2 regions of the Halomonas sp. NYA30 genome follow, and region 1 is predicted to be linked to the other one. Evidence: predicted binding sites of a transcription regulator. Region 1 holds the regulator's gene; the other holds the start of a gene.
What was found. The regulator FNR, encoded in region 1, switches genes on or off when oxygen is low (the NO sensors DNR and NnrR bind a similar motif). The targets are predictions, from matches to a motif close to TTGATNTANATCAA.

Region 1 (14,572 bases):
CTGGGCATGAGCGACTATGACGCCATCGAGAACTTCCGCCGCGACAAGCCGTTCCAGCAGCTGCTGACCCTGCAGAAGGTGCCGAGCGCGGGTTAGTCACCCATTCGGTGATGACACTCTTGTCAGCACTGCCGTGATCAACAAGATAACCGCGACCAGCACCATCTCCAGTGCAATACTTCTCTGTAACCGTCCTGGGGCTGTTGCGTCGCCGCTCTCAAAGGCCGGCACAAGCCGCCACTTGTTCGCGGCAGCAAATAACAGTAGCGCCGCCACAATCAATACCTTGCCGATCAAGAGCTGTCCATATGCCGTGGTGAGCAGGGGTGTGAGACCGCCTGTTAGCAGCGTGGCCAAAGTGACGCCCGCGAGTACCAACAAGCCGACTCCGCCCATGGCGATTTTCCCGAAACGGGTCAGAATGTGGGCGGTATTGTCCTGGTTGTGACCCCGTCCTACTAAATGGAACAGCGGCCAAAGCGAGGCCACCCAAAATGCTGCCGCCATCAGGTGAACGATCAGCAAGCCAGCCAGAACGAGGCGTGGGGTGTTTACTGTATGCCCCACCTGCACGAATGCCAGCATCACCAATAAAACGCCTACTAGGCTCACGCTGTTGGCTGTTTTCGAGAGCGCTAAGTTATTAAGCTGAATCGCCTGAACCAGCAGCAAGCCAGCTACCGCCAGCATTAGCCGGCCCCCGGACGCACCCTCAAACACGATTCCGAGCAGCATTGGGTTGGTTGCAGCAGCGATATTGCCGCCCCCAAGGTAACCAGCTTCTAAAGGCCACTGGAACAGAATCAGAATGACCCCCGCCCAGGCAGCAAAGACGCCCATGCGGGCGACGCGCCTCCGGTCGTGATCAGGGAGTCGGGGAAACGCTAGACGAAACAACACGGCCCCCGTCGCGACTAGGGCACTAAGGTAAACCCCAGCCGCCACGAGAATCATCGCGACGGTCCAGACGTCGAGGCTATTTACGGAGAACCACCAGGCCACGGGTCAGGGCTCGACCGAGAAGTTAAAACCGTCGGACATCATGTGCCCGTCATCCGATAGGCCACGCCAGCGCACCTGGTAATCCCCAGCCGAAAGAGTGTCACTGGGCTTTACGAAGTAGCGATCGACCTGTTCACTGCCTGGCTGACCATCAAGAGGAACGGGGCCGTTTGGGCCTGTCACTTCAAACTGGGTGATGCGCATCATGCCACCAAACTCGATGCCAATCTCTGCTGGGGAATCCTGAATGGTGACGCCATCCCTCGGTAAAGTGTTTGCGAGGCCTTCATGGGCCAGTGCCGGGATTGCTAGCGACAGCAACAGCGTTGCTAAGGAAGCGTGAATGATAGGGAGCGAACTCTTCTTCTTTTGCATACCGTATCCTTATGTTTTTCAGGGTTGAATGGATATTGTTACTTCATCGCGGAGGCGCTAAAACTGATTCGGTTGAGCCTTGGTTAGGTTATTGTCACCACCGCCGTGGCCGGGCGCAGCCCATGCGGCGCTGGTTACCAGACTTACTGAAAGGGCAAACAAAGACGTTGTTAAAGTGGTTTTGCGCATGGTTATTTCCCTCAGGGGTGATTGTCACCCGTTTTTTATACGGTGTTAACCTGAAACGAGCCTGAACCCAGCGGGCAAAATATGATCTGTAGCAACCTTTCGTTGTCCGCAAGGTTGCAAGGCTTGACCTTAGGGTAACCCCAAGGTTGTATGCTTACAGCGTTATTACTTACTGACTTGTTAGGAGACTAACCATGATGAACGCAGATTGTTTTGCTTTTATGAGCTCCATGAGTTGGTTTGGTTGGTTAATGCCGCTCACTTTTTTACTGTTGATAGGGCTGGGTATCGCCTCGTTAGTCAAGTACTTGTTTAGCCACGCACCTCAAGGAGACCGCTCATGAAGCGATTTACCGCTACGGTTTTATCTAGTGTTTTGGCCCTAGGAGCCGCCTCGGCTCAGGCCGCATTGCCGGATGAAGCCACGCTTTACCAAAACCCCCAGTGCGGCTGCTGTGACGCTTATGCACGCCATCTTGAAGAGCTCGGCGTAGAAGTGACGATTATTGACGATGTAGAGCTGGGTGATATTAAGCAGCAGGCAGGCGTGCCCTATGGCCTGGGTTCATGCCATACCATTGAGATGGGCGAGTATTGGATCGAAGGCCACGTTCCAATGGAAGCCGTGCAGGCGCTGTTTGAGGAACAACCCGATATTGACGGTATCGGTTTGGCGGGTATGCCCATTGGCACACCGGGTATGCCGGGGCCACAAGAAAGCCCTTACAATGTGTACACGTTTACAGGCCAGGAAGATGAGCCATTTATGACCCTTTAGTAGGGTGATAAAAGCTCGCCTGCTGTCTGCACGCCGTTCTAACGGACTCTTGTAGTACAGCAGGCGCATTCAAGTCATACATTACTAAAACGAAAGCGCTGTATTAAACTTAGGATTTACTTTGCTAGTGCGTTACGGGTCGATTCGTTACGGTAAGCTAAAAATAAGATTGCGTCGTTTTCTTTACACCTACACATTGCCACACTAGCAAGCCTGTTAAAGCTTACTTTGCGCAAAAACCTCCTATTAATATTACGCCTTAATAAAAGGTGAGCATGTTGTATACCCGCGTTAGTAAGATTGGCAGTTCGCATCCCACGTTTATTTCCCAAGCCCGCGTCCTTACTCGTTTTACGATGGCCAATGGGAATGGTGGTCATCGATAACAAAGACGTGCCCATGTGAGCCTGGGGAATGATGGTGGGAATGGCGATGAGGTTCCGGCCCCTCCCATCCCTCATGTTCGTGCTGATGATGTTCATCGTGGTAGTGCAGGTGGGTGTGACTTTGGGCAGCGTGCTCGTGCTCAAGAGCCATCGGGTCATGTGCGTGCCAGATAAGGGCCGCGAGCCCCGTTGCCGCCAGGGCCACCGTTCCCAGCAAAGCGAACGTACCCGTCAGTCCCAGGTTCACTCCCAGCCAGCCTGCCAACGGATAGGTGACTAGCCAACAGCTGTGTGACAACGAGAACTGGGCAGCAAACAGCGCTGGACGCTCCTCCGGCTGGCATGAACGTTTGAGCAGGCGCCCGGTGGGGGTCATGACCAACGAGGCCCCAGCGCCCAGCAGTAACCATAGCCCGACAAGCCCCGCAAACGATGGGCCCAGCCAGCCCAGGTAGAGGCTGAGTGCCATCATAACGCCACCCAGCAGCATGACTGGCCGCTCGGACACCCGTTCCAGCACCTTGGGCAGCAGTAAGGCTATTAGCATGGAGCCCCCGCCTGCGGCGGCAAAGGCCAGTGCGACTTCTTTCTCGCCCAAATTCAACACCGAGCGTACGAGTACCACCGTGTTGACGATCTGCATGGCCCCGGCGGCTGATACCGCCAGGCTCAACGCCAGCAGCCCGCGCAGCCGGGGCGTCTTTAGGTAAATCCGCATACCATGAGTAACGCGACGCCAGACGCCGGGGGCTTCCTCTAGGGGGTGAGACGCAGGCAGGATCACCGATATAACCAGGGCGGCAGAGATAACGAAGGCCAGAGCATTGATTACAAACAGGACATCAAAACCCATCACCATCAGCAATGCCGCCGCCGCCATCGGGCTAAGAAGGTTCTCTAAATCATAGGCGAGACGCGACAGGGACAATGCTCGTGTGTACTGCTCTTCGTCTTCGAGAATGTCAGGGATCATCGCCTGGAAAACGGGCGTAAAGCCAGCTGAACAAGCATTGAGCAGAAAGATCAGCACATAGATCTGCCACACTTCGGTAACAAAAGGCAGTGCGCAAACCACGGCTGCACGCAGCAAGTCCAGGCTAACCAATAAGGTGCGCCGAGGCAGGCGTGATGCATAAGCGCCGACCAAAGGGGCAATGCCCACGTAAGCGACCATCTTGATCGCCAGCGCCGTGCCTAGCACGACGCCCGCCTGACCTTCAGCAAGATCGTGAGCCAGCAACGCCAGCGCAACCGTGGTCAGGCCAGTGCCGATCAGTGCAATGACCTGCGCTAGAAAGAGATGGCGGTAGACGCGGTGGGCGAGTACATCGAGCATAGAACTTCCTCAAATGAGGGGTGCCTAAAAGCGCTTACAGGTAGCGTGCAATCGTCTTGAACTCTTCAGCCCGTGCCCGTTGCGTTTGATTCTGAGTACCCAGGGCTTCGTCTAGGCAGTGGTCGATGTGATCCAGCACTAAGGTGCGTTTAGCTTGCTGAATGGCTTTTTCTACCGCATGGAGTTGTTGAGCGATGTCCAGACAGTGGCGTCCATCCTCTACCATCTGGGTCACACTCGAAAGGTGCCCCCGAGCGCGGTTCAGGCGCTTGACGATATCGGGATGTGACTGGTGAGTATGCATTGTCATTTTCTTTTCCCTTATTATATTCCTATCCCCCCGGAGGGGATGGTAATCTATCGCCGTTATTCTGCCAACGCTATGGTTCAAGGCAGACGGTTATCTATTTTTATGATTTTTACTTTTATCCTGGTTGCTCTACATGCTCAATCGGCTGCGCCACCGCCTTGGCTATCTGACCTTTCTGTTGCTGTTCCTGCCTAGCCTGGTAATCACCAGTGTGGGTGAGGCGCGTGCGCATGGGGCGGCGAGCGTGATGGGGGTTGAGCCATCTCAACACGAGAATGTACAGAAAGGCCATGGGCATACCCATGGTCACGAGCATGAGGACGGCCGCCATCTCCATAACGAGAGTGGCAGCCACTTTCACGAAAAAGCGGATAGGCTCGGATCGGGCATTGCCATTGAGCCGAGCTTCCGCAACACCCAGCGGCTAGGTGAACGAAGCGGTCTACCGTTGCGTCGCGTCTACCGCTTTGAGCGTCCTCCACGGCCTGTCATTGCTGGATGACTGAGGCCGTCTGCCTGACGGCCATTCCCAATGACAGACCCGTGGAGGTTTTATGTTTCCATCCCAAATAGGGGGTGCGTTCGGCTTGTCTGCTATGAACCGGCGCCACGCACTGACCCTTCTCACATTGCTGGTGTTGCTCCTGGGAGCCAGCGGTGAAGCCCTTGCCCACGCTGTTGCTGAAGGCGACAAAGGGTATATCCAGGAGATCTATGGCGTTCACCTGATGTCGTTCGTTTATCTCGGTGCCAAGCACATGGTGACGGGGTATGACCACATCCTGTTTTTGCTAGGGGTGATTTTTTTCCTCTATCGAATGCAGCATATCGCCATCTACGTCAGCCTCTTCGCCATCGGTCACTCTACGACCATGCTGCTAGGGGTGTACTTTAATATCGGCATCAATAGCTACCTTATCGATGCCATCATCGGTCTCTCCGTTGTCTACAAGGCACTCGATAACATCGGTGCTTATCAGCGCTGGTTCGGCTTTCAGCCCAATACCAAGGTGGCGACGCTGGTCTTCGGCCTGTTCCATGGCTTTGGACTGTCGAGCAAGATCATTGAGTACGATATCGCTTCTGATGGATTAGTCCCCAATCTCCTGGCGTTCAACGTTGGGGTAGAGATCGGCCAGCTACTGGCCCTGAGTGCCATCCTTATCGTGATGGGTTTCTGGCGACGCACCAATGGCTTCTTACGCCACGCCTACACCGCTAACGTCGCCATGATGTGCGCTGGCTTTATGCTGGTTGGTTATCAGCTCACCGGCTATTTCATCGCCTAATTCAGGAGAGACCCAAATGTACAATACCGACCTTCCCACCCGTGCCGAGTTACCGTCAACAGGTAAGTTACTTCGTTCTACGCTGATGGCAGCCGTCATTGCAGTCGCTTTGCTGATCACCGTCGTGCTGCCTGCTGAGTATGCCATTGACCCCACCGGCGCTGGCCGCTTGTTGGGGCTGACCGAGATGGGTGAAATCAAGACCCAACTAGCCGAGGAGGCCGAGCTTGACCAGGCTAATGACGAAGCCGCTGCCATGCAGGCATCACAAACCAGCACACCTCAAGAATCAGCAAGTGATAACCCGCCCACGGCTGCAAACACTGCTGCTCAACAGGCTTCAGACGTAGAGCCGGAGCAAGTAGCCTCCTTGGTACCTGACCAAGAGATGGTGCAGCCCGAGGCTAGCGTAGCGCTTGCTGACGCTTTGGCCGCTGAAGAGGCAGCCTCCCAGGCAACTGAAGAAGCTGCCACATGGGGCGATGAAGTGAGCTTCACCCTCACACCGGGCGAGGGCACCGAGTACAAGCTGACGATGGAAGAAGGCGCTGTCGCGACATTCGCTTGGACGTCCGATGGGGGACCACTTAATTTCGACACCCACGGTGACGGAAATGGCAACTCGATCAGCTATGAGAAAGGACGCGGCGTGCCCGAAGATGAGGGAGAACTGGAAGCCGCGTTCACCGGTAACCACGGTTGGTTCTTTCGCAATCGCAATGATAACGACGTGACCGTGGTGTTGCGTGTTGGAGGGGACTATGGGGAGCTGAACAAGGTTCTCTAAAGCAGTGGCCCCTAGCGCTCTCCTGAGCGTTAGGGGCTTTTGCCATCAGCGTCGCTACATTGATGGGAAACCGTCTACAGAATTAGATGAGATAGTGGTCGTTGGGTTATCTGATTTAATATAATATTTAGGCATATATGCGAAAGATCTGAAAGTCTTCTATTGGCCGGTTAGCGACGGTCTGATTCCTACCATCGCTATACAAACGGGACTATCCGGTATTACTCAGTGGTTACGCGTACTGAAAGCTACATAAAACGTAAAACAAGCGATAGGCCGGGTTAAGCATATCCGCCCTGGCGAATATGGGCTATGTACGCGATTACCTCGTAAGCTTTTCCTTGAGCGGCTAGTTGCTGGGCTGTCTGTCCACCGAGGGCCGAAATGGGATATGTTTGATACCATGCCCAGGCGGAGGATCGAGAGCCTGCCCAAGGTTCGATCTGGTCCAAAATAGTTTGAATTAACTTTTCTCGATCTTGCCTTTCGTTCTGGTAATCGCGGTAGCGGGCCCATACAAGGCCGGCTCCGAACATGAGTAGAGCGGAGAAAAGAATGCCGAGAGGGAGAAGTATAGCCAAAGCATCAGGCGATAAAGATGGCATGTCTAGACTCTCCTTCGGTGTTTAGGGTTCGCATTATGACTTGTTTCGTTAAGATAAAAATTTCCGAAACGAGGGTGATTATCTTTGAGACAGCCTCGTTTAAATAACGGCATCCAGGCCGACCGTAGTTGGATAATCTACGCTCGTCGCGGTTATCTATAAATTTATCATATTCAACCAGCCGTGTGGTTTTGGCCAGGTACTGCTCAAGCCACCTATTGCCCGTCTGGCGCTAGGTCGTGATTCTATCGGCTCCTTTTGGCCTTCAAGTACCACGTGCAACCTGTCGGCGATTAGCGTTAAAGTGAACCAAATCAATAAATTAAGAAAGATTAATATGCTTCAGGTGGCTGACTACGATGGCTATACGAAAAATAAGTGATCTTAAGCCGGTTTTTAGTGGTGAAAACGTTGTCGAATGGCAATCGCCAGCGGGTACAAGGTTTCGTTACGAGCGGGATCGCTGTGCAGTGGGTCAGGAAATGTTGCCAGGAAGCGAAGTGTACGATTGGTACGTGCTGGCTAAGAGTGATCTTAGCCATGCCAAGAGGATGGTGTTTCGATTAATTAATGAAGATGAATTCTGAACATTACAACAAAGAGTCATTTCGTAGAGGCCACTCGGGCCGGCGCTGAATTAGAGCAATCAATACACTAAATTGCGTTGCTCGGATGGAAGTAGATAGCTTTGTGCCTGCTTGGTATTGTTATGCACGTTGCAGACCTACCGCAAAAACGCCACCTCAAACAACTATCGAGTCACCTCTCTCATCGTAGAAACGGTTATCGTCCTTCATTAAATCCTCTCTTATTAGCCTTACGAGTGTTAGGTAAACGTATAGAAGACACCTTAGGGAGCAAGGTTATCGGCTCGCACTGTAATGTCGCTGCGATCCTATACAGCATCTCAATGGTGATGCTCACCTCTCCACGCTCTATCCTTCCCATATAGCTACGATCAACGCCTGCTACTATTGCAAAACGATCCTGAGAGAGGCCATTCGCTCGGCGCTTTTCCCTAATGTTTTTTCCGATAGCGACTGCCAGCTCTTCCATATCTGCCTCATTGGTCATGAGGCAGGACTATCGAGCGTTGCGGCCTATCAAGCCACGGCTTATAATCCGTATTTTCACTCCTTTGATGCCCATACCCATGTCCCGTAACCTCCCGAGCATAGATAGGCGAATCATTGAACTCTTACTGAAACCAGAAAATGTAACATTCTGCGTTCAAAGCCTTCGGGATCAGTACATTGAGCAATACGACGTAAATCCGATGCATAAAGCGCCACTGCGTCGCTTTATTTATGAGCGCGTCAGAAAGTTAATTAAGGCCCACTTTGTAGAGAAGGACAGTGAGATAAAGAGCCGCGGCCAGAAGTACCATGTAAGCTCTATGTTGATAGAAGCTGATCTTGGTATTGATGAAGATGACTTTGTCTCATGGCTACAACGTACTCACCCTCAAACACCGAATGAGCCAGTCACCAATGATGCGAGCCAGTCAAATATCGAAGAGAACAGGCAAGCAGTAAAGGCGCCTGCCGATAGCTACACGGTATTGGAAAAAAAGTTAAGTGAGGCGCAAAGCCGGTTTTTGGAAGCTTTAGGGGAAGTGGAGGCCTTCCAGCAGCTTATGAGGGACCATCCGGAGCTTAATAATAGCCTTTCAATTGACTACCGCAGTGCTCACGAGCGTAGCTCACGTCTTTTAGGCCATGTCAGTGCTTTAGAAAAGGCCATAAGCCGCCTCAGTGGCTCATGATTGTATTGCGGAAGTGGCAAGCGGACTGTTTAGACAAGGCCAAAGCACACTATCAGAGCCACCGTGATTATTTCGTTCAGGCAACCCCGGGTAGCGGAAAAACGCGTCTTGCTGCCGAATTGGCCAAGTGGTTGCTTGAAGAACAACTTATCGACTTCGTTATCTGCTTTGCCCCTACGCGGGAAGTGGTTGCAGGTATGCAGCGCACGTTTTCTGCTGTTTTAGATCAGCGTTTTGGAAACGTCATTGCATCCGCAGGAGCCGCTTATACTTACCAATCCATGGAATACCAACAGGAAGAATTTTGGGATATTTTTAAAAAATTCCGCGTATTAGCTATCTTCGACGAAATTCATCACTGCGCAGGTCATGATCCTCTCCTTAGTAACACATGGGGACAGCAGATTATTCGGAATATCCAGGATCAAGCTACTTATACCCTAGGCTTGTCTGGAACCCCTTGGCGTTCTGATGACCTTCCTATCGCGTTGGCACGGTACTCTGATCCAGAAGGGCAGCTGATCTGTGACTATCGTTATGACCTACAAAGTGCTGTGAACGAGGGCGTTTGCAGAGCCCCACGGATTACGCTGATCGATAACCCTTTAATCAGGCTCGTCGAGGAAAAAGAAAACACTGAGTCTGTTCGAGGGTTTTCATGCTTCTCTCAACTACTCAGTGAGTCACCCGTTAGCTACGAAGACCTGTTGCGCCATGATGACATCCTCAATGCTGTGCTGGATATAGGTATTCATCAGCTGAGTGAAACCCGACATAAGACCCCTCAAGCTGGGGGGCTAGTGGTGGCAACGGATATTGAGCATGCCCACCAAATTGCTGCAATACTGAATGCTAAGCATCAAAGCTATGTCGTGGTCACCAGTAAAACACCTCGGGCTCAGCAACTAATCGACCGGTTTCGGCATGACAACACCTGCTGGATTGTAGCGGTTAGCATGATTTCTGAAGGCACAGATATACAGCGTCTTTCAGTTTGCTGTTACCTCAGTCGCATTCGTACCGAGCTTCACTACAGGCAGGTTCTTGGTCGCATCTTAAGAAAGATGGGCACTGATGACAGAGAGGCGTGGCTTTACGTGATCGCTGAACCTACCCTACGTAAATACTCGCAAAGAATCGCCAATGACCTTCCCGAGGATCAATCCACGCTGCAGGCAAAAAAGCTTAATGATCGTCTAACTAAATCCCACGCTGAGCACGCCGATGGCAATACCGAGGGCGCAAAAGAAAGTGAAGATAATCCCCTTTCCGTAAAAGAGCAGAACGGTAAGCGCGAGCTGCAAGTTACTGAGGCTTCATTACTGACGCTGAGCTTTTCTCAATACTACCGGCAGTATCTATTATCGCTAATGTAGTTTTTTCTTTCCATGGCTACCCCCACCCATCTTCAAGGTTCATAAAGTGTACCTTTTGACACGCTTCTATTATCTTTAAAACTCAATGGGTAATAAGTGTCGTTTGGGGTTATAGCTAAGGTTCAAAAGAAAGCCCCATTTTATGATCCAAAATTGAGAATACAGCTCAATGGCGACGATCGGCTACCTCCGAGTCAGCTCTAGCGAACAAAGCACCCAATCTCAACTTAGCGAGATTGCGAATCGACAAAATGTCGAATGTTGGTCATATGCTCATGCATCTGAAGCTTCTGCTAGCTCAGGAATTTGAAACACTCTATCTCCCATCGAATATCTCAATTCATCTGTCGAAAATTTATGCCATCTGATTTAGAATATTGGTTATGAAGATTTTGATTTGTTATTTATTTATAACTTTTATTTTAATGGTGGTTTATGAAGCCTAAAGAAAAGATGGATTTGAACAAGCTTTATAAAAAAATAAGGGCTAACGCTGGGAGAGCTGTTTGTGATTATTCTATGATTGAAGATGGTGACAAAGTAATGGCTGCCATAAGTGGTGGCAAAGATTCATTTGTTATGCTTGATACTCTGTTGTATTTGAAGAGAGTAGCACCGATTAAGTTTGATGTGGTCGCTGTGAATCTCGACCAAAAACAACCCGGTTTTCCGGAGCATGTTCTTCCTGGCTTCTTCAAAAAGAATAATATTGATTATTATATTATAGATAAGGATACATATTCAATTGTTAAAGAGAAAACTCCTGAAGGGAAAACTACTTGTTCACTTTGTTCGAGACTTAGAAGGGGTTCTCTATATGGGTTTGCTGAGGAGATTGGGGCTACAAAAATAGCTCTTGGCCATCACATGGATGACATTGTAGAAACTCTTTTTTTGAATATGTTTTTTAACGGTAAGTTAAAGGCAATGCCTCCTAAGCTGCTAAGTGATGATCGCAGAAATATTGTAATAAGACCGCTTTCTTATTGTCGTGAGAAAGATATTGCTAAGCTGGCATCAATTGTAGAATTTCCAATTATTCCATGTAATCTTTGTGGTTCTCAGGAGAACTTACAAAGACAGAATATAAAAAACATGTTGGCAGGCTGGGAAAAACAAAAAGCGGGTTGTATTGAAAACATATTTAACGGTATCCAGAATGTAAGTCCAAGCCAACTAGCTGACTTAAATCTTTTCGATTTCCACAATCTCGATATCGACAGGTCTAGTAAAGTCATCTCGAACCATACTGGCAGTGTAGATGTTTCTTCGACCAATTTTATAGAAGCAATCAACCTATGATTTTGTAAAGAATACATTGGTGTATCTGGGCTGTCTTTGGTTATATTTTGATCAACTGCATTTGCTTAAAGCTTTTTTTTACAAAAAATGAATTTTTTGTATGGCTTGTGTTTGTTTTCTTTAGAAGAAAGAAAATTAAGTGACTGTATTGTAATGCTTTACTCACTCACTCACTCTTCCTCTTTTAAAAAAATTTGGCATATAAGGCAAGGACAGCTATACGATGCTGGAGATTTTGCGCAACTTGCAGCGCAACGCGCCGGTCAATTTCTCACTGGTAGCGGTCAATCTGGATCAAAAACAGCCCGGTTTTCCCGAGCATGTGCTGCCTGCGTATCTGGATAAGCAGGGCGTGGAATATCACATTGTCGAGCGTGATACTTATTCGGTGGTGAAAGAAAAAACGCCAGAAGGTAAAACGACTTGCGCGCTCTGTTCACGCCTGCGCCGCGGTTCGCTGTATGGCTTTGCCGAAGAGATTGGCGCCAATAAAATTGCCCTGGGCCACCACCGTGAAGACATCCTTGAAACCCTGTTTCTCAATATGTTCTTTGGCGGCAACTTAAAAGCGATGCCGCCTAAGCTACTTTCTGATGATGGTAAAAATATCGTCATTCGGCCGTTGGCTTACTGTAAAGAGGCGGATATTGCCGAGTTTTCACGGCTGATGGAATTCCCGATTATTCCCTGCAATCTATGCGGTTCGCAGCCCAATATGCAGCGTCAGGTCGTCAAAGAGATGCTCGCCGAGTGGGACAAAAAATTCCCCGGTCGCCTGGAAAGCATGTTTAAAGCCGTTACCAATATTGCGCCTTCCCAGCTAGCGGATCGCAATCTCTTTGATTTTGAAGGGCTAGAAGCCAAACAGGCAGAACTACTGGCCGGGCGTATCCAGGCATTTAACGTCAGCTAGCGTTTTGCTCCTCTTCGGCGAGGGTGATTAAGCGCTGCATATCAAGAATATTGACCTCTCGCCCGGATACCGCCACTACGCTCTGCTGCTGGAAGCGGCTTAAAATCCGGCTGACGGTTTCCACCGCTAAACCCAAATAGTTGCCGATATCGGCCCTGGGCATGGAAAGGCGGAAACTGTAGGGCGAGTAGCCACGGCGACGAAAACGATCTGAAAGCGTGATTAAAAAGCTCGCCAGCCGCTGGTCGGCGGTTTTACGTGACAGCAGGCGCATCATGCGCCGGTCGTCGCGCAACTCTTTGCTCATGCTGCGATACAGCTGGCCACGCAGTTCGGGCAACTCCTCAGAGAGTGAGTCCAAGCGATCAAAGGGAATCTCGCAAACGGTGGTCGTTTCCAGGGCAATTACACTCCCTGGGTAGTGCTCTTCATCGATCCCGTCCAACCCCACTAGTTCGCTGGGGAGGTAGAAATTGGTCAGTTGTTCGCTGCCGTTTCCCTCTGATGTGACTTGTTTCAAACTGCCCGAACGTACCGCATAAACGCTGGTAAAAGTATCGCCTTGGCGAAATAGTGGCTCGCCTTTTTTCAGCGGTGCGCGACGACGAATAATGGCATCGAACTGGCCCATATCGTCTATCTCAAGGGCAAGTGGCAAGCATAGTGAGCTCAAGCTGCAGGTTTGGCAGCGAGCTTCATGGAGTAGCGAGCGTCGGCGGCTCATGGGTTCCAACATGCATAACTCCTTGAGTAGCGTCGTGAGTGGCAGGTAATCATTACGCCGTGCTGAGGTAGGCTTCTCTTAGTATGGAAGCTTCATTTCGTTAGCGATAGCTTGTTTACACAATCTTTGAGTAGTGCTTGCCTGATTGCTGCGGCAGGTGAGCATCAAACGCCATGGCTAAGTGACGAATCAGCAGCCGTCCCATGGGCGTCGCGCTAAGCTGGTCGCCGCTGCGCGTCAGCAGGCCATCTCGCTCGGCGCCCTGTAAGTGCTCAAGCGCTTGCGCAAAGTAACGCGGGGCATCAATGTTCCAGCGTTGATCGATGGCGGCCAGATCAATGCGCATATCACACATTAGTCGCTCAATAACGTCCCGGCGGATCAGGTCATCGTCACTTAAGCGCAGCCCACGTACGGTTGCCAATTGGCCTTGATCCAGCGCTGCTTCATAGCGGGCCAGATCGCTAGGGTTCTGTGCATAGACGTCATCGACGCGAGAAATCGCCGACACGCCAAGCCCGATTAAGTCGCACTGGGCGTGACTGGAGTAGCCTTGAAAGTTGCGCTGGAGCGAGCCTTCGCGCTGGGCGATCGCCAAGCTGTCATCAGGACGAGCAAAGTGATCCATGCCGATGTGCACATAACCGGCCGCGGTGAGCATCTCAATCGTGGTGCGCAGAATCGCCAGCTTCTCTTCGCTGCCCGGCAGGTCATCGATGTTAATCCGCCGCTGGGGGGCAAAGCGCTCGGGCATGTGGGCGTAGTTAAACACAGAAAGCCGTGCGGGATTTAACTCGATCACTTGGCGCAAGGTGTCTGCAAAGCTTTTTTCAGTCTGAAAGGGCAAGCCGTATATTAAATCGAGATTGAGCGAACGAAAGCCCAGCCGGTGTGCTTCATCCATCAGCGTCTCGGTGAGTACCCGTGGCTGAATACGGTTAATGGCTTTCTGCACCAGCGGGCTTAAGTCCTGCACGCCTAAACTGATGCGATTGAAACCGAGCGACTGCAGGTGGCGCAGCGTAAATACGTCCGCTTCGCGTGGGTCGATTTCAATCGCGTAATCGCGATCAGACGCGGACGAGAGACCAAAGCGCGCGTCCAGGCGATCAATCAAGTCGCCCATCTGGTTCAAGTTAAGAAACGTCGGTGTTCCGCCACCCCAGTGCAACTGCTTCACCGGTCGTGTGGTATCCAGGTGGCGAGCGGTCAGCACCATTTCACGGTCAAGCCGGGATAGGTACGGCTCGGCCAGGGCGGTGTTCTTGGTGGCGATTTTATTACACGCGCAGTAAAAGCAAATTTTGCGGCAGAAGGGGATATGCACATACAGCGAAAGAGGACGTTGGCTGGCATTGCTGCGCTCTAACGCCTGAGTCAAATCGCTCGGGGTAAATTGGTCGTGAAACGACAACGCCGTGGGGTAGGACGTATA
Region 2 (14,572 bases), 2.3 Mb from region 1:
TGTTAGTGGCAGCCCGTAACGCTATGCCGGGAAACATCCGAATAGCTGGCCAGGGAACCGATCAAGAGCGTTATCAGACCGTGCCGGGAATGTCTCGCGTAGCGGGTATTAATGGCAGCATGTCGCTTCGCCAAATGCTCCCGCAACTGCCCGGCACTGAAGGCCGGACATATAACATTCCGGCAGGATCTACCGTATCCATGGAGGCATCACTGCTAAACCGTTCTCGGGTCGCTCAGGCTGGCGCTCGGTTGATTCCTATCAGAATGCCACCCCCGCCGGACAATGCGCCAGCCGGTGCGTTCTATACTCGCCCAGGGTCATTCACCATACTAGAGCCGGCAAATTTTGTAGCAGCCGATGACGCTACCCCCGCGATAGCTCAGTCACTACCCTTCCAAGAGGCGCCCATCGACCTTGGGCAGATGCGGACCCGCGCTGTACGCTTCGATATGTCACGCCGCGAGCAGAAAGGCTTGAGCGACTCAGAGCTGAGCGCAAGAATCATGACCTCTATCATCCATGGTTTAGCGAATCTCGTTGACCAGGAGCTGCTGGACGAAATCGACGCCGCCGACATGTTAACCCCATTCTCATTATCTGATGCCGCGGCGTCCGGAGTAAGATTTGATGAGCTGCGGGCTTTGGTGGGGACTGCTGGCGCTGGCGCCCAGGTGGATAATGGGCGACTAAACGTTGCAGGCGTCCCCGCTGAACTCACTGCGGAAACTGCGTCCACTTTTGTTGGCTCCTTTGATCGCTCCGCTATTGCCGTCATGGACGATCTGCGTTTAATCGTTGAACGTAAGGGCGCCAATGGCCGCCTTCTGGTGACGTGCTGGGTGGATCTGCTGCCGCTGCTACCGGATGACACCTATTTCTGGGTAGTCAACTAATGCTTGCGCTCTTTCTGGGTAGCCAACTAATGGTTTCACTATTTCAAGGCCGCCGCCGGGCACTACCGCCTGAGCTGGTGGCTTTTATCGAAGCTGCTGACGTGGTCTTTCGCAGCCAAGACGATGAGGCAGGCCCGCGCCCTTTGATATGGAATCTGATCGAGTCTCGCCCTCTTTATGCCGACGAACCCGACAGGCTGCGTGAGCGAATCGCAAAACACTTTAAGTTGAGTGAAAAGCAGATGCGCCGTGCGATCACGCTGATTAACGCCCGGGTAGCGGATCGGCAAAGAGGGGGAGCGCGGACTCACGCCTTAGATGGTCTCGACAATAAGCCACGCCGTACGTGGGTTAATTCATGGAGCTCAGACCCTTGGGACATTTAAAGCATGATAATAGTCGGCAGCGGGTAGCAACTACACTGCCGCGTGATCTTCTTGAGCGGGTACACGCTGAGCGGGCCCGCATTGCCACAGAAACCGGTTGTAAGCCTTCGCTGGCCAAAGTGTTAGCGGCTGCCGTGGATCGCGGCCTACCTAGATAATTGTCGCGCAGGGGATTAGACGGCGAGTGCCCCTTTTTTCGAAAAACCCCGTCAGCCGACAGGTGCAGAGGTCCTTCTCAAGCGCCGTGGTCGGCCCTTATTTTTTGATGCTGCGTTCTGGCCTGGTGCGCAGCTTCAAGCCCTCATCACCCAGCCGGGGGCGCGTTGCTTTAGCCAGGCTCCTTTATGTTTGTGGAGATACCGCGTGCCAACTCGACCACCTCCGCTCTTATTTCCCTCCGCTCTTGATCCGCTCGCATACGTTATCGGCTTTGGTAAATGCGTAATGCTGGCGCGATTAACCTCCGATCGCCCGCTTCACTTCCCGCCTATTCGCTGTCTTGATGAGAACCACTGGCTGGCGGCTGTGCTGGGAATTGACGATGCCACGGAAGCCTGCAAAGTGATGGCAGGCCGCCTATGGGCTCCACCCTCAGCCCGTGATTTGCTGCGCCCAATCAACGCCAGAATGGTGCTCGAGTATTGCGATATTGCCTCACCCATCCCAGAGATAGCAGAACTGACAGATATGACGCCGCGCAAGGTTCATCTGCTGCTTTCGGCAGTAGCTGTGTGGTACAAAACCGGCGATCTGGAAGCAGCCGCCGATTTAGCAGAAGAGAGCCAGTGGTTTATGTCGCTATTGCTCAATAAGAAGTGCTGACTTAAGCGCTCCGCGTGCGCGTGGGAGGATGGTAGAGACCTCACCCCTTGATTCAGGGGGTCAGGAAGCGCCCCGCGTGCGCGTGGGGGATGGGCATTCAATCAGCGGAATTTTCCGCCGATTTACAAAGCGCTCCGCGTGCGCGTAGACGAGGAGGGGTGGAGCTGATAGCGAAATTCCGCTATCGGTCGATGCGCTTTTCTGTGCATCCCGTCCCGGGTGCGCGATACCGGAATATCTGGTAACGCTGTCACCAATTTAGAGACACTGTCTCTAAGCTAGAGACAGCATCCGAGCTAGGGCATGTTGCCCTGACTTAGGCATAACTGGCTTCACTCAAGCCAAACCGGACTTGCCCGCGTAGGCGTACAAGTGACTCACAATCACTTGTAAAAACTAGCCGCGTGCGCGTGGGCGATGCCTTTCCCTCAGTCTGAGTAAAAGCAAAGTGACTCAGAGTCACTTTTAAGCGGTGTCCGAAAATCGGACTTCGGTAAAGGTGGGATTAAAACACTTTAAAGCGGCGGGCGACCGTCGCATCAAAGCGCATCCAAGCGCCTTTATTTATGTTGGGCGAGATGTTGGGTAATAATAAAAATGCATTGTAACTATTTGAATTTAATAAGTCGTAAGCGGACTCCCCCTCCGCCACAGAATTTAGATTAAGCCGCTGATTTTCAGCGGCTTTTTCTTTTCCTGAAAGATATTGACCCACACAGAGCAGCTGGTTTCCATGGGCTCGCTCAATATGCCGCTGGACAATATGTATCTCTACGGCATCACGATCCTCCTCCAAGACCAGGCTCTGTCCCTAATGCCAGGCAGTTGAGCCTATTCCTTATAAGTTGACCATGAGACCTTCCCATGTCAGGCACACTGACTCGGTAAGATCCATGCAGTTCAGCGACGCCATTGATGCCATCGCCAAGGCAGCCCCTATGATTTCTCCAGTCTCTCCGAAGTACTCTCTCCGAAGTGCTCTCTCCCGAACTGATCGACACCTGTCTTGAAGAAGCCAGCGTGGCCACAATGTGCAAGCGACGCCTGCCTCCTTACTTGCTGCTGACTCATCTTTTTCCTATGTAGAGTTATTTTGCATGCTCCTGATATTACTTAGGGCTGCGGTGAGTATCTTGATCTCTCGAGTTCCACCCTTCGCGGGTGGACACTGACAACAAGCTGCGTAAAGCGACGGTTACCGCGGGAGAGCTTTGGCGCGCTGGTCGCGGACCGGCTAATCTTCAATATGGATCGGTGTGCCAGGGCGTGTTCGTCGCTGGGAGGAGCCATGCCGTTACGTGACCCGCATCGCCTGGAAATTCCTTTCGGTCGCTTCGAGCGTCGCTTGGGGCTGTCGGCAGTTACTTTTCGCCTGCATAAGCGGGAATGGTGTGATGGTTGCCTTTACCTGGGCGTTCGTCTTACCTGATGGAGGGGGAGACTATGAGCGAGGCATATACTCAGCCGAGTTCGACTTCGCACGAAGCCGGTATCAAGATGCCGGAGGACGTGCTGATACTCCTGCCTGTTCGTAACCTGGTCCTATTCCCGGCGTTGGTACTGCCGATTACTGTGGGTCGACCCAAGTCCCTGGCAGGTATCGAGGAGGCGCTGAAAAATGATCGTCCGGTGGGCGTCATACTGCAGAGGAATCCCGACGCCGTCGATCCTGGGCCTTCTGACCTCTATCGGGTCGGCACCGTGGCCAATATCCTTCGCTTCGTGTCGAGCGAGGAGGGCAGACACCAACTAGTCTGCCAGGGCCAGACGCGTTTCCGGATACTGGACTTCATCGATGGGTATCCCTTTTTACTGGCGAGAGTGGAACTGATCCGAGCGCGAGAGGGGCGTAGTCCGGATGTCGAGGCGCGGTTGTTGACGCTGCGCAAACGGGCCCTTGAGGCACTTCATCTGTTGCCGCAGATCCCTGACGAGTTGATCCGTGCGGTGCGGGCCATCGATCAACCCGGCCTGATGGCCGACACCATCGCCGGTTACTTGGATCTTTTGCCCGATGAGAAGCAAGAGATTCTGGAGCTCACTGATCTCAAGGCGCGGATGGACAAGGTGCTAGCGCGCCTCGACTATCGAGTGGAGGTGCTCAAGCTGTCGCAGAAGATCAGCGAGCGCACCCATGAGACCATGACTGAGCGTCAGCGTGAGGCAGTGCTGCGCGAGCAACTGCGATCTATCCAGCAGGAACTTGGCGAGGGAGACGAGAAAGCCGAGGAGATCCGCGAACTGGAAGAGCGCATCAACAGTGCTGGCATGCCCGAGGAGGTAGAAACCTTTGCCCGCAAGGAGCTCAAGCGTCTTGAGCGCATGCCTGAGGGCGCCGGGGAGTACTCCATGGCGCGCACCTTCATGGAGTGGTTGCTGGAGCTACCCTGGTCGAAACTTAGCGAGGAACACCTCGATATTGCCCGCGCTCGGGAGGTTCTAGATGCCGATCACTACGGCCTCGAGCGTATCAAGAAGCGCATTATCGAGCATCTGGCGGTTCACAAGCTCAACCCGGAGGGCAAGAGTCCGATCCTGTGCTTTGTCGGCCCGCCGGGGGTTGGCAAGACCTCGCTGGGGCAGAGTATCGCGAGGGCCATGGGCCGCGAGTTTGTGCGTGCAAGCCTTGGCGGAGTCCACGACGAGGCCGAGATCCGCGGCCACCGACGCACCTACATCGGTGCGCTGCCGGGCAATATCATCCAGGGACTGCGCAAGGCCGGTACTCGCAACCCGGTGTTCATGCTGGACGAAATGGACAAGCTCGGCGCCGGTATCCAGGGGGATCCTTCGGCGGCGCTGCTCGAAGTGCTTGATCCGGCGCAGAATAGTGCCTTTCGGGATAACTACCTCGGCGTGCCTTTCGACCTCAGTCGGGTAATGTTCATCGGTACTGCCAACGTGCTCGACCAGATTCCTGGCCCGTTGCGTGACCGGATGGAGGTTATCGAGCTAGCCGGCTATACGGAAGACGAGAAGGTCGAGATTGCTCGGCGATATCTTGTGCCACTCCAGTGCGCGGCCGCAGGACTCTCCGAGGAGCAGTTGACACTCTCCGATGCCGCCTTGCATGCCATCGTGGCGGACTACACCCGCGAAGCGGGGGTGCGCCAGCTCGAGCGGCTGATCGGCCAGGTAGTGCGACACGTAGCCGTGCGCATTGCAGAAGGTGCCCTGGAGCGAGCAGATGTGGATACCGTAGACCTGACGGAGTCCCTTGGCCCACCGCGTTTCGAGAACGAGATGGCGATGCGCACCAGCGTGCCTGGTGTCGCCACGGGCTTGGCCTGGACCCCAGTGGGTGGCGATATCCTCTTCATCGAGGCGAGCCAATCACCGGGTAACGGACGGCTGATTCTCACTGGCCAGCTCGGCGAGGTGATGAAGGAGAGCGCCCAGGCGGCCTTGAGTCTGATCAAGGCCCATGCCGACGAACTGGGTCTGGAGGCCCGGCGCCTGGCCAGGACCGACATCCATGTCCATGTTCCGGCAGGAGCGATCCCTAAGGATGGCCCCAGTGCCGGTACGGCCATCTATACGGCGTTGGTTTCGCTGCTAAGTGGTCGCTGCGTCCGTGAGGATGTCGCCATGACCGGGGAGATCACCCTGCGGGGTCTGGTGCTGCCTGTGGGCGGCATCAAGGAGAAGGTACTCGCGGCCCAACGGGCCGGCATCCACACCGTGCTGCTGCCAGCACGCAACCGCAAGGACTGGGAGGAGATTCCTGAGAAGACCCGTGAACGTCTAACCTTCCATTGGATCGAGCATGTCGAGGACGCTACACGGCTGGCGCTATGCGATGCGGGCTCCTCAACAGTCACCACACCCAAGGAATCCTGACGGCTGGCTCGTCCGTAAGCGTCGGTATACCTGGGGTGGCGAGGGGGGTGAAGCCCCGTTTGCAGTTTGGCATGTACTCGAGAATGGCCAGCGCCATTGTCGAGTCTTGCCATGGGGAAAAGGTGTCATAAACCTTGATCCGCGTCATGGCTGTCCGACGGGACTCTCCTATACTTTTTCATGTGATCGTATTGGTGGATCGCACATCTCCTGTGGGGCCGGGGAATTCGGCCTCATTGGATTTTTTCCGCCTTTCCCGTGAGGTGACTCATCATGACCAACAATAAATTCAAGGAGGCTTCTCCTTCCGCCACACAGCCCGCCACAATCACCGAAGCTGAGGCTCCGACGTCACGCTACCCGAGCCCTTTCCGGGAGCTGGATCGCATGTTCGACAGCCTTCTGGATCGGGATTGGATGCACCCCCTGCGCTGGGATCGTCTGTCTGCCCTTGCGCCGCGTCTACCCAGAGTCGATGTTCTCGACAGGGATACTGAAGTAGTGGTTCGCGCCGAACTTCCCGGTATCGAGCGTGAGGATCTCGATGTCTCGGTAACTGAAAGGGCGGTGACCATCAAGGGGGAGAGTCACAAGGAATCTCGTGAGGAGGAAGGCGAGTACTATCGCTGTGAGATCTCTAGTGGCAGCGTACTGCGTACAGTGGATCTACCTTGCGATATTGATGCCAACAAGGCAGAGGCCAGCTTCCGAAACGGCGTACTGGAACTGACCCTGCCCAAGGCCAAAGAGGCGCACCGTCGCAAGCTGGACATCAAGAGTTAAACATCATGGCGTGAGAGGCGCGGGAATATCGCTTCCCGCGCCGTACGCCGAGGACTTCATCATGAAGATGACCGGGGTATTAGTTTCGGATCAGACGAGTGCTCGCCTGTTCACGATCAATCTGCCGAAAGCCCCATTTGAGGAGTTGGCGAGATTGGCCAATCCCGAGGGCCGGCTGCATGAGCGCGACATTGAGGCCGATCGGCCAGGGAGGGCCTTCGATAGCATGGGGCGGGGGCGGCATGCCATGGGAACACGCCATCCGGCGACGGAGCAGCAGGAGATTCGCTTCGCCCAGGAGATAGCGACGCTGCTGGCCGATCACCACCGTCGAGATAGCTTCCAGCGCTTGGTTCTTTGTGCTCCGCCGAAGCTGTTGGGGCTAATACGGGAGGCGTTGCCAAAGCGGGTCGCTGGGTGCCTGCTGCTGGAACTGGACAAGGATCTCGCCCACTTGAGCGACACCGATCTGCGTGCCCATCTGACCGAGTATCTGCCCACCATCATTCAGCCACAGAGTTCGCTATCAGCCTGAGCTTATCCCCGTTGTCTCACCCCGAGACGCGGGCTGTCGGCTCAAGCGCGGTGGGCTATGGTCGAAGATTGAGGCAGGGCAGTGGGTCACCCTCCTGACCGTTGAAGGCTTGGCCAGCAGCTAGTCGAGGCGCCTTCTCCAGCGGGCCGGTTTCACAGTCAGCGGTTTTTTTGCTATGCATACAAGAACAATAGGGAATGATCCGCCCGCTCTTCGGATAACTCGCAGGATGGCGTGAGGGGGCTCCATGTGCTCGGCCAAGTGTTCAATATAGAAAGTATGGTTGTACCTCTACGGAGAAGTAGGCGAAGCTTTTTCTGGAAATAAGCTAATTGCGGAACTGCCTCGTCTCCAGCCTGACCATTCTTTTCTTAAGCACCATCGTTAGAAGTACAGACTAATACACTAGCTGCTACATTCAATCATGATCCCGATATTGATGATGAGCCTTTAACACCCGTTTCAAGTAATTAATGAAAGGAGCATCTCTCTTTAAGCCTTTTTGCGCCGCTATTTATAAGCGTTTAGATGACAGAAAGGCTTTAAGGCTAAGCCTTTATTATGCTGATGCTCCTAATTTCGTCATTAGTTTTTAACTTGTGTTAATAACATTTAGATAAATATCTTAAGAAGTAAATTTTTTAATTTATATTAATAAAAATGTATTGCGCTATATTGCCTGTTTTAAACTTTGTATCCCTTTAATAGGCGAGCTAGTTTTGTTGTTGTAAGGCTTGGCTATAGCCAACTGACAGCCAAGATTGATTTTCATTGGGTGACTAAAGGAGTTGGTCATGTTTAAAAAGCTACTTATCACTGCAGCAATTTCCACAGCACTGGCCACCACCAGTACTGCAATGGCGCAACAGTGGGACCAGAGCAATCAATCACAGAGTCAGGAACGCTACAGCCAAGACAATCGTTGGCATGATCAGAACCGCCAGGATAACCGCTACCAGGATAATCGTTACCGCGACGACGACCGGTGGCGCGATCAAAACCGCCAGGATGATCGCTACCAGCAGGATCGCTACCGCGACCACAACCGGTGGCATGATCAGGACCGCCAGGATGACCGCTATCAGCAGAACCGCAACAGCAACGCCCATGAGTGGCGCGATTAGAGGCATAGCCGTTATAGCAATTAAGCCAGTAAGACAGCCGTTAGCCTACCTACCGGCTGTCTTGAATGATGAGATCACTGAAGCATTTGGAGAACGTGATGTTTAGAAAAATGATTCTGGCAACAGCCGTAACAGCGGCATTTGCAACCAATATGGCGGTTGCTCAACAAAATGATAATCGTAACGACAGCTACCGTTATGATAATTCCCAAAGTAATCAACAAAGTTATCAATCTAGAGATAGCCAAGGTGGTCAGTACCACCAAAATGGCTACCATCGGTATGATGACCAGAGAGATCGTCAGCGCAGTCACAGCGGGAACGATGGTCAGTATCGTCAATACCGCAGCAATGATGATTACGATCGAAGAGGCCAGCACTCCAATCAGTCATCAAGCGATTATGAGCGCCAGCAATATAGGTCTAACAATAACCTATATAACGGTGAACAGAGAGGTCAACAGAGCCGATGGCAGGAGCAGTCACAGGGTAGTGAACAGGAATCTTATATTTACTTCCAAGGTTATCTTGAAGGTAAGCAAGAAGGCCTTGAGCAGGGGCTAATGCGTGGTTATCGGCAGGGCTACCTGCAGGGTATGCAAGATGCAGTACACAGTGCTAATCAGAGTGTTAATCAAAATTCAAATAGTAACCAAAGCAATACCGGAAATGGTAATCGGCAAAACTCTGCAAATCAACGCGGTGGGCAAGGCAATGAAAATCTAATGCCTCCCACTGACATGGGTGCCGAAGGCCCCAATGGGTCAACTGAAATGCAGACTTCAGACGAGCAAAACGATTCTGAAGCGGATGCTGCGTCTGAAGAGGACTAGCCTAACGAGCTTGTGATGAAAAAAGCTTAAGGTGCATGTCACGCATGCACCTTTTTCGCTGCTGATTTTCTCTTCTTATGCGGCTTACGCTCTTTTTACAACATAAGTGACTATTGATATCTTCCGATAGTCTGGTAATAGCAAGAAAAATCAGAGTGTTAGCCTGTAAAATTATTGATTTTCAAGATGCAGGTAAAGCGAGTCAAACTCGCCAGCGTCTTGTAATTTCTGCCAGTCAGGTATGGTTACCCTTCTTTTGTTCGTAATTATCAAGCCATCATTACGAAGGGCCTGTAGCACTCGGTTTACGTGTACTGGGGTCATCCCCGTTGCATCTGCCAGCTCCGCTTGGGTAATAGGCATATCAAAAGTGTTTTCATTCTCTACCAATCCCACCGCTTTAAGGCGCAGCAAGAGCTCACAGATAATATGAGCGATCCGTGAATAGCCTTCGCGTTGCCCTACATTCAATAACCATTCTCGGAAAATAGAAGCATCCACCAATGTCTCATGCCAGAAGGGCGCAGTGAGGCGAGGGTAGCGTTCAAATAAAAGCGATAAGTCTTGGTGCTGTATGTAACCGAGCTTGCAGGGGCTAAGTGAAGCAATGTTGATATCAATAACTTGCAAGTGCTAAGTGAAGCAATGTTGATATCAATAACTTGCAAGTGCAGGCTTTGCAAATCCGGCATATCCCCAGGAATATGCAGCGCCATTATTTGCCGTTTACCCTCAAGGGTTAATTTGTAAACACACGAAAAACCTTCTAGAAGTAAGCAGCATTGGCTAGGCTGGTCGCCCATTTTAACGATGTCTTGGTTAGACTTGACGTCTTGTGTTTGTACCGGTAATTCCTGGAGTGCCTGCCTCTCTTCGGCGGTAAGAGTGAAATTGCTTTCTAACTTGCGGATCATTAGATAGGTATGAGGAGACAGGGCAGTAGGCATGTTTGGCTCCAGATTTGGCAGGAATGAAGCCCTTTGCAACAGTGTCGCTGCTCGATTGCTAATATAAATAATGTTTAGGCATATAACCGAATATTATTGACAAGGATAGTTTAAAAATGGGCTTATAAAAAGACTATTTAAATTGTTTAAAAGGATGAAAATTACTCTCGCTATCTAGGGCGCTTAGGTAAAATTAATCATATTATTCAGATGTTTGTATCCTTTTGAAAATGGGAATTTTTTTATTTATTCAACGTTAATTTAAACTAGCCTGTTGCAGGCTAGTGTGTTTAATTTTTGTTAAAGCAGTTCGTGCTAGGCATGGGTGTGATGTGCGGCTAGGCGCTCTACGTTAACCACCTTTACGAGCGATTAAAAAGGCAGCACACCGCCGAAGCCAATGCCAAGCACGGCAACAATAACAACAACGATAACGACGATAGTGGTAGTAGATGGCATGTTCTCTTCCTTTGAGTAGTGAGCGTTGCTACAGCTTAGGCACGATTGCACCATTTTGCACGCTGTCATGCTTATCCGGCCTCCCGCAACGCCTTTCCTAGCCTGCCAAAATAATTGCTGAACGCTGCATTGGTCTGCTCTCGCTGTGCGCCCTGTGGGTAGAGCCCTTTTTCCGCTTCAAGAGAAGCCTTGGTGCCTTTGACCAGAAAGTGATTGGTGATGGCTGCGTCCTGTGCAAATGCCTCAAAGGCGCGTGCGCAAAGCTCTTCGGGTTTGCTGTAATAGAGCTGGCCAAGCTTTTTATCCATCTGCACCGAGCTTTGAAACAGAGCGCTAGGCTGGTCGCCTTCGGGCTGCAGTAGTACGGCTTTGAAACAGCGCATCAGCAGTTGATTCAGAGGGTGGGCAATGGGCGTTGCATCGGCGAGCCAAGCAGTAGAGGCGAACACACCGGCAGGCGTACCGCGAAAACACTTACTGGCGATATAGTGATCAAAAGTATGAAACCACTCGTGGGCAATGCTGCCGGGGCCTGCGTTTTTGGCTAGCGCAAAGCTGCGTTGGCTGGGGTCGTAGTGGGCAGAAACGCCAGGTCGGCCACCGCTGCCGTACTGCAGTGCGATTGTGCCGCGTAATGAAATTAGTGCCTCTGGCCCCTGTAGAATCAACATGAGATCGCACAGTGCATCATGAAACAGCTCGGCGGCACGGTCGCGCTCAGCGCTGGTGACCCAGCGGCCAATCTCGATAGAGCGAAAATCAAACTGGCGCCGGATCAAGGCAAAACTGCTGGCTTGCCCCTGGCGGTGGTCAGGGCCGCTGCGGTAAAAATCCCGCGCTTCAATACTCACTGGTCGTTTCACCTGGATGATGACTGAATGACGCCATGATAAAGCGCCACTAACAGATTGACACTACTGGTGACTTGGATATCTCCTTGCATTCCACCTCAGAGGCCCCCACTTAGAAACAACAAGGCCTTTTAATAGCCTCATTTTTCACCGCTAGGAGAAAGATATGAGTAAGCGCATTTTAGTTGTACTGACGTCTCACGATCAGCTGGGCGATACCGGTAATAAAACCGGCTTTTGGCTGGAAGAGTTGGCCGCCCCTTACTATGTCTTCAAAGACGCGGGGGCCGAGGTGACCCTGGCATCGCCTCAAGGTGGCCAGCCGCCGCTGGACCCCAAGAGCGACGCTGAGGATAGCCAAACCGATGAAACGCGCCGCTTCAAGCAAGATGAACAGGCCAATGCTGAGCTTGCAGCGACCCATCGTTTGCGCGATATGAAGGCCGATGACTTTGATGCGGTGTTCTACCCCGGCGGTCACGGTCCGTTATGGGATCTCGTTGATGATAAAGACTCCATTCGTCTGATCGAAACGTTTATTGCGCAAGGCAAGCCGGTCGCTACCGTTTGCCATGCGCCGATTGTATTGGTGAATGCCAAGAACAGCGCAGGCGAACCGCTCGTCAAGGGCCGCCAAGTAACAGGCTTCACCAATGGCGAAGAAGATGCGGTTGGCCTGACTGACATCGTGCCGCATCTGGTCGAAGATGCGCTGCAACAGTGTGGTGGTATCTACACCAAGGCGGAAGATTTCACCCCTTACGTGCGTGAAGATGGCCAGCTGATTACCGGGCAAAACCCGCCTTCTTCAGCGCTAACGGCTGAAACGCTGATGGCGTGGCTGGAGAAATAACCGCTAGGGGGTAAAGCAGGCTCAATAATAACGGCGAGGCTACCCTCGCCGTTTCTATTTTGGTCACAGACCATATTCTGACTACCTTTATAAGGTAGAGAGGGGATTTGCTTAATAGGTAGTTTTTAGACACGCATCAAGGAGGTGGTCAACATGGAGACAGCACATGTTTATCGGATGAAGACGGCAGAGCACCTTTGCCCGTTTGGTATGAAAACGGTCGATTTGTTAAAGCGTAAAGGATATGAGGTTGACGATCACCCATTAACCTCCCGAGATGAAATAGAGGCGTTCAAGGCTAAGGAAAATGTCGATACCACGCCGCAAACCTATATCGGTGATAAGCGTATTGGTGGTTATGAAGAGGTGCGCAAGCATCTTGGGATGAGCGTACCGAATGCGAAAGAGACCACATATCGACCGGTGATCGCGATTTTTGTTACTGCCTTGCTGGTCGGGTTGGCGGTTAGTTGGGTCGCCAATGGTACCTTGTTGGCCGCGCGGATGCCTGAATACGCAGTGGCGACGGCCATGGTGCTGTTGGGATTACAGAAACTTCAAGATGTAGAGAGCTTCAGCTCTATGTTCCTTAACTACGACCTGCTGGCTCAGCGCTATGTCCCCTATAGTTATGTATATCCTTACGCTGAAACCCTGGCCGGGGTCTTAATGCTGGCAGGCGCGTTGATTTGGCTGGCGGCGCCGTTGGCACTGTTTATCGGTACGGTGGGGGCGGTGTCGGTGTTTAAAGCCGTGTACATCGATAAGCGTGAATTGAAATGCGCGTGTGTGGGCGGTAGCAGCAATGTGCCACTAGGGTTTGTATCGTTAACGGAAAATATCGTAATGATACTGATGGGGCTATGGATGCCGCTTAAAATGTGGTTTTGAGCAGAACTACCAGAGCAGCACCACCAGAACCATTCGCAAGAACCATTCCTAAGAACTATTCCCGAAAACCAGCCACTAAACGCAAAAGCGCCCTAAACGTGAAGGGCGCTTTCATTTTTGCTCTGGCTTTCTAGCGTCTTAATACTGCTAAAAATTATAATTGAGCGACACACCCGTCACGGTCTGCCATTCGCTGCCTAAATCATCAACGATGGGGCTGTCAGAAGCATCACCGGTCAGGTAGCTGGTGCCAACAAAACCAGTGGCCGACCATTGCGGCGTTAGCGCATAGGTTAGGCTGGTACTAACCCCTAAACGCCAGGAGCCGCCATCAGGATGATAGCTGGCAATACCGCTACGCAGGCTGTCACGTGTAGAAACCGCGAACATCGACTCCGTCCACTCTTCGTCGGCATAGGCCACATTCGGGGTAAAGGTAAAGAACGTACGCTCATTGAGAGGCAATCGCCAAGCAGCCGATGCTTCCAGCTCTGCACCATCCACATCGCCCGTTACCGGTGCACTGCCCGCCAAGCTATAGTTCCACTGCCCTTGCTCCAGTGCTACCCGTAAACCGAGCGTAGCGCCGCCATCCACTTTCTCGAACGCCGAAATATCGCCTTCATTATCGCGACCAAAGGTAGCCAATAAAGGGCGATACGGTCCAATCACCGTTGCGAATCGCGTGCCATTCAATGCCACTGCGTGGGCTGATCGAAAGAGCATCACCATAGTTTAGGTCGATTGAGGGCCAAAGCTGGGGATCGTAATCGTCGCTGCCCAGATAATCGGGGGCATACAGGACACCCGCGCCGAGACTGCCTTCCCATTGCTGGGCCCATGCTTGAGGAGCTATCGCGAGGCTAAGCGCGGCGGCTGGCCACCAGTATTTTGAAATCATGATCGCACTCATTTTAAGAAGAATTAAGCAAACGTTCATGATTGTATGTGCTTGCTTGGAAGCTTGGCAAGCCGCTTTATAAAATGGCAAACGAGCGTTTAATAATAATTTATTTTCTATTAACTAACACAGGTTAAATAAACATACTTCTATAAAGCGCATTGTGTGCTCAGCGAAAGGAACTCGCGGAAAGGAAGATTAGACAAGGATTGCTTGAGTAGCACAAGGATGCACAAATAGGATATTTGTAGTGTGCGGTTATGGAAGACCTAATAAGGCTCAGCCAACAATGGTTGAGCTTTATTTTTTGCTGAAGATAGTGAAAAATTAATCAATCGTTTGTTTAAATTTTCATGGATAACTGGCTAGCTAGGTGGAATTAGTTATTTTTCTATAATTATCAATATCTTAAAATAATTAATAGCCGCTATTCAAGCTTAAGTCAATGACG

Region 2: ACWI0H_RS06005 (Hsp20/alpha crystallin family protein) is a predicted target of FNR. The motif match lies at 6,079-6,092, and genes of this name have one in related genera.

Annotation. Positions count from the first base shown of each region.
Region 1 covers NZ_OZ334477.1:3,588,582-3,603,153, reverse strand. The annotation lists partial or broken gene ACWI0H_RS16760 (IS1380 family transposase) at 1-90, shown strand, start outside; gene ACWI0H_RS16755 (copper resistance D family protein) at 97-954, opposite strand; gene ACWI0H_RS16750 (copper resistance CopC family protein) at 1,006-1,377, opposite strand; gene ACWI0H_RS16745 (hypothetical protein) at 1,761-1,910, shown strand; gene ACWI0H_RS16740 (DUF411 domain-containing protein) at 1,907-2,344, shown strand; gene ACWI0H_RS16735 (MFS transporter) at 2,696-4,066, opposite strand; gene ACWI0H_RS16730 (metal-sensing transcriptional repressor) at 4,101-4,376, opposite strand; gene ACWI0H_RS16725 (hypothetical protein) at 4,510-4,878, shown strand; gene ACWI0H_RS16720 (HupE/UreJ family protein) at 4,931-5,665, shown strand; gene ACWI0H_RS16715 (hypothetical protein) at 5,682-6,452, shown strand; gene ACWI0H_RS16710 (hypothetical protein) at 6,734-7,057, opposite strand; gene ACWI0H_RS16705 (hypothetical protein) at 7,417-7,644, shown strand; gene ACWI0H_RS16700 (helix-turn-helix domain-containing protein) at 7,841-8,113, opposite strand; gene ACWI0H_RS16695 (hypothetical protein) at 8,211-8,822, shown strand; gene ACWI0H_RS16690 (DEAD/DEAH box helicase) at 8,819-10,198, shown strand; gene ttcA (tRNA 2-thiocytidine(32) synthetase TtcA) at 10,634-11,500, shown strand; partial or broken gene ttcA (tRNA 2-thiocytidine(32) synthetase TtcA) at 11,706-12,413, shown strand; gene fnr (fumarate/nitrate reduction transcriptional regulator Fnr) at 12,406-13,149, opposite strand; gene hemN (oxygen-independent coproporphyrinogen III oxidase) at 13,253-14,572, opposite strand, start outside.
Region 2 covers NZ_OZ334477.1:1,290,769-1,305,340, forward strand. The annotation lists gene ACWI0H_RS05970 (hypothetical protein) at 1-896, shown strand, start outside; gene ACWI0H_RS05975 (hypothetical protein) at 896-1,282, shown strand; gene ACWI0H_RS05980 (hypothetical protein) at 1,646-2,104, shown strand; gene ACWI0H_RS05985 (hypothetical protein) at 2,610-2,900, opposite strand; partial or broken gene ACWI0H_RS05990 (hypothetical protein) at 3,077-3,190, shown strand; gene ACWI0H_RS05995 (hypothetical protein) at 3,393-3,533, shown strand; gene lon (endopeptidase La) at 3,548-5,944, shown strand; gene ACWI0H_RS06005 (Hsp20/alpha crystallin family protein) at 6,218-6,727, shown strand; gene ACWI0H_RS06010 (host attachment protein) at 6,795-7,262, shown strand; gene ACWI0H_RS06015 (hypothetical protein) at 8,057-8,386, shown strand; gene ACWI0H_RS06020 (hypothetical protein) at 8,485-9,219, shown strand; partial or broken gene ACWI0H_RS06025 (Crp/Fnr family transcriptional regulator) at 9,391-10,166, opposite strand; gene ACWI0H_RS06030 (CLCA_X family protein) at 10,697-11,476, opposite strand; gene ACWI0H_RS06035 (type 1 glutamine amidotransferase domain-containing protein) at 11,643-12,329, shown strand; gene ACWI0H_RS06040 (glutaredoxin) at 12,483-13,220, shown strand; partial or broken gene ACWI0H_RS06045 (MipA/OmpV family protein) at 13,368-14,160, opposite strand.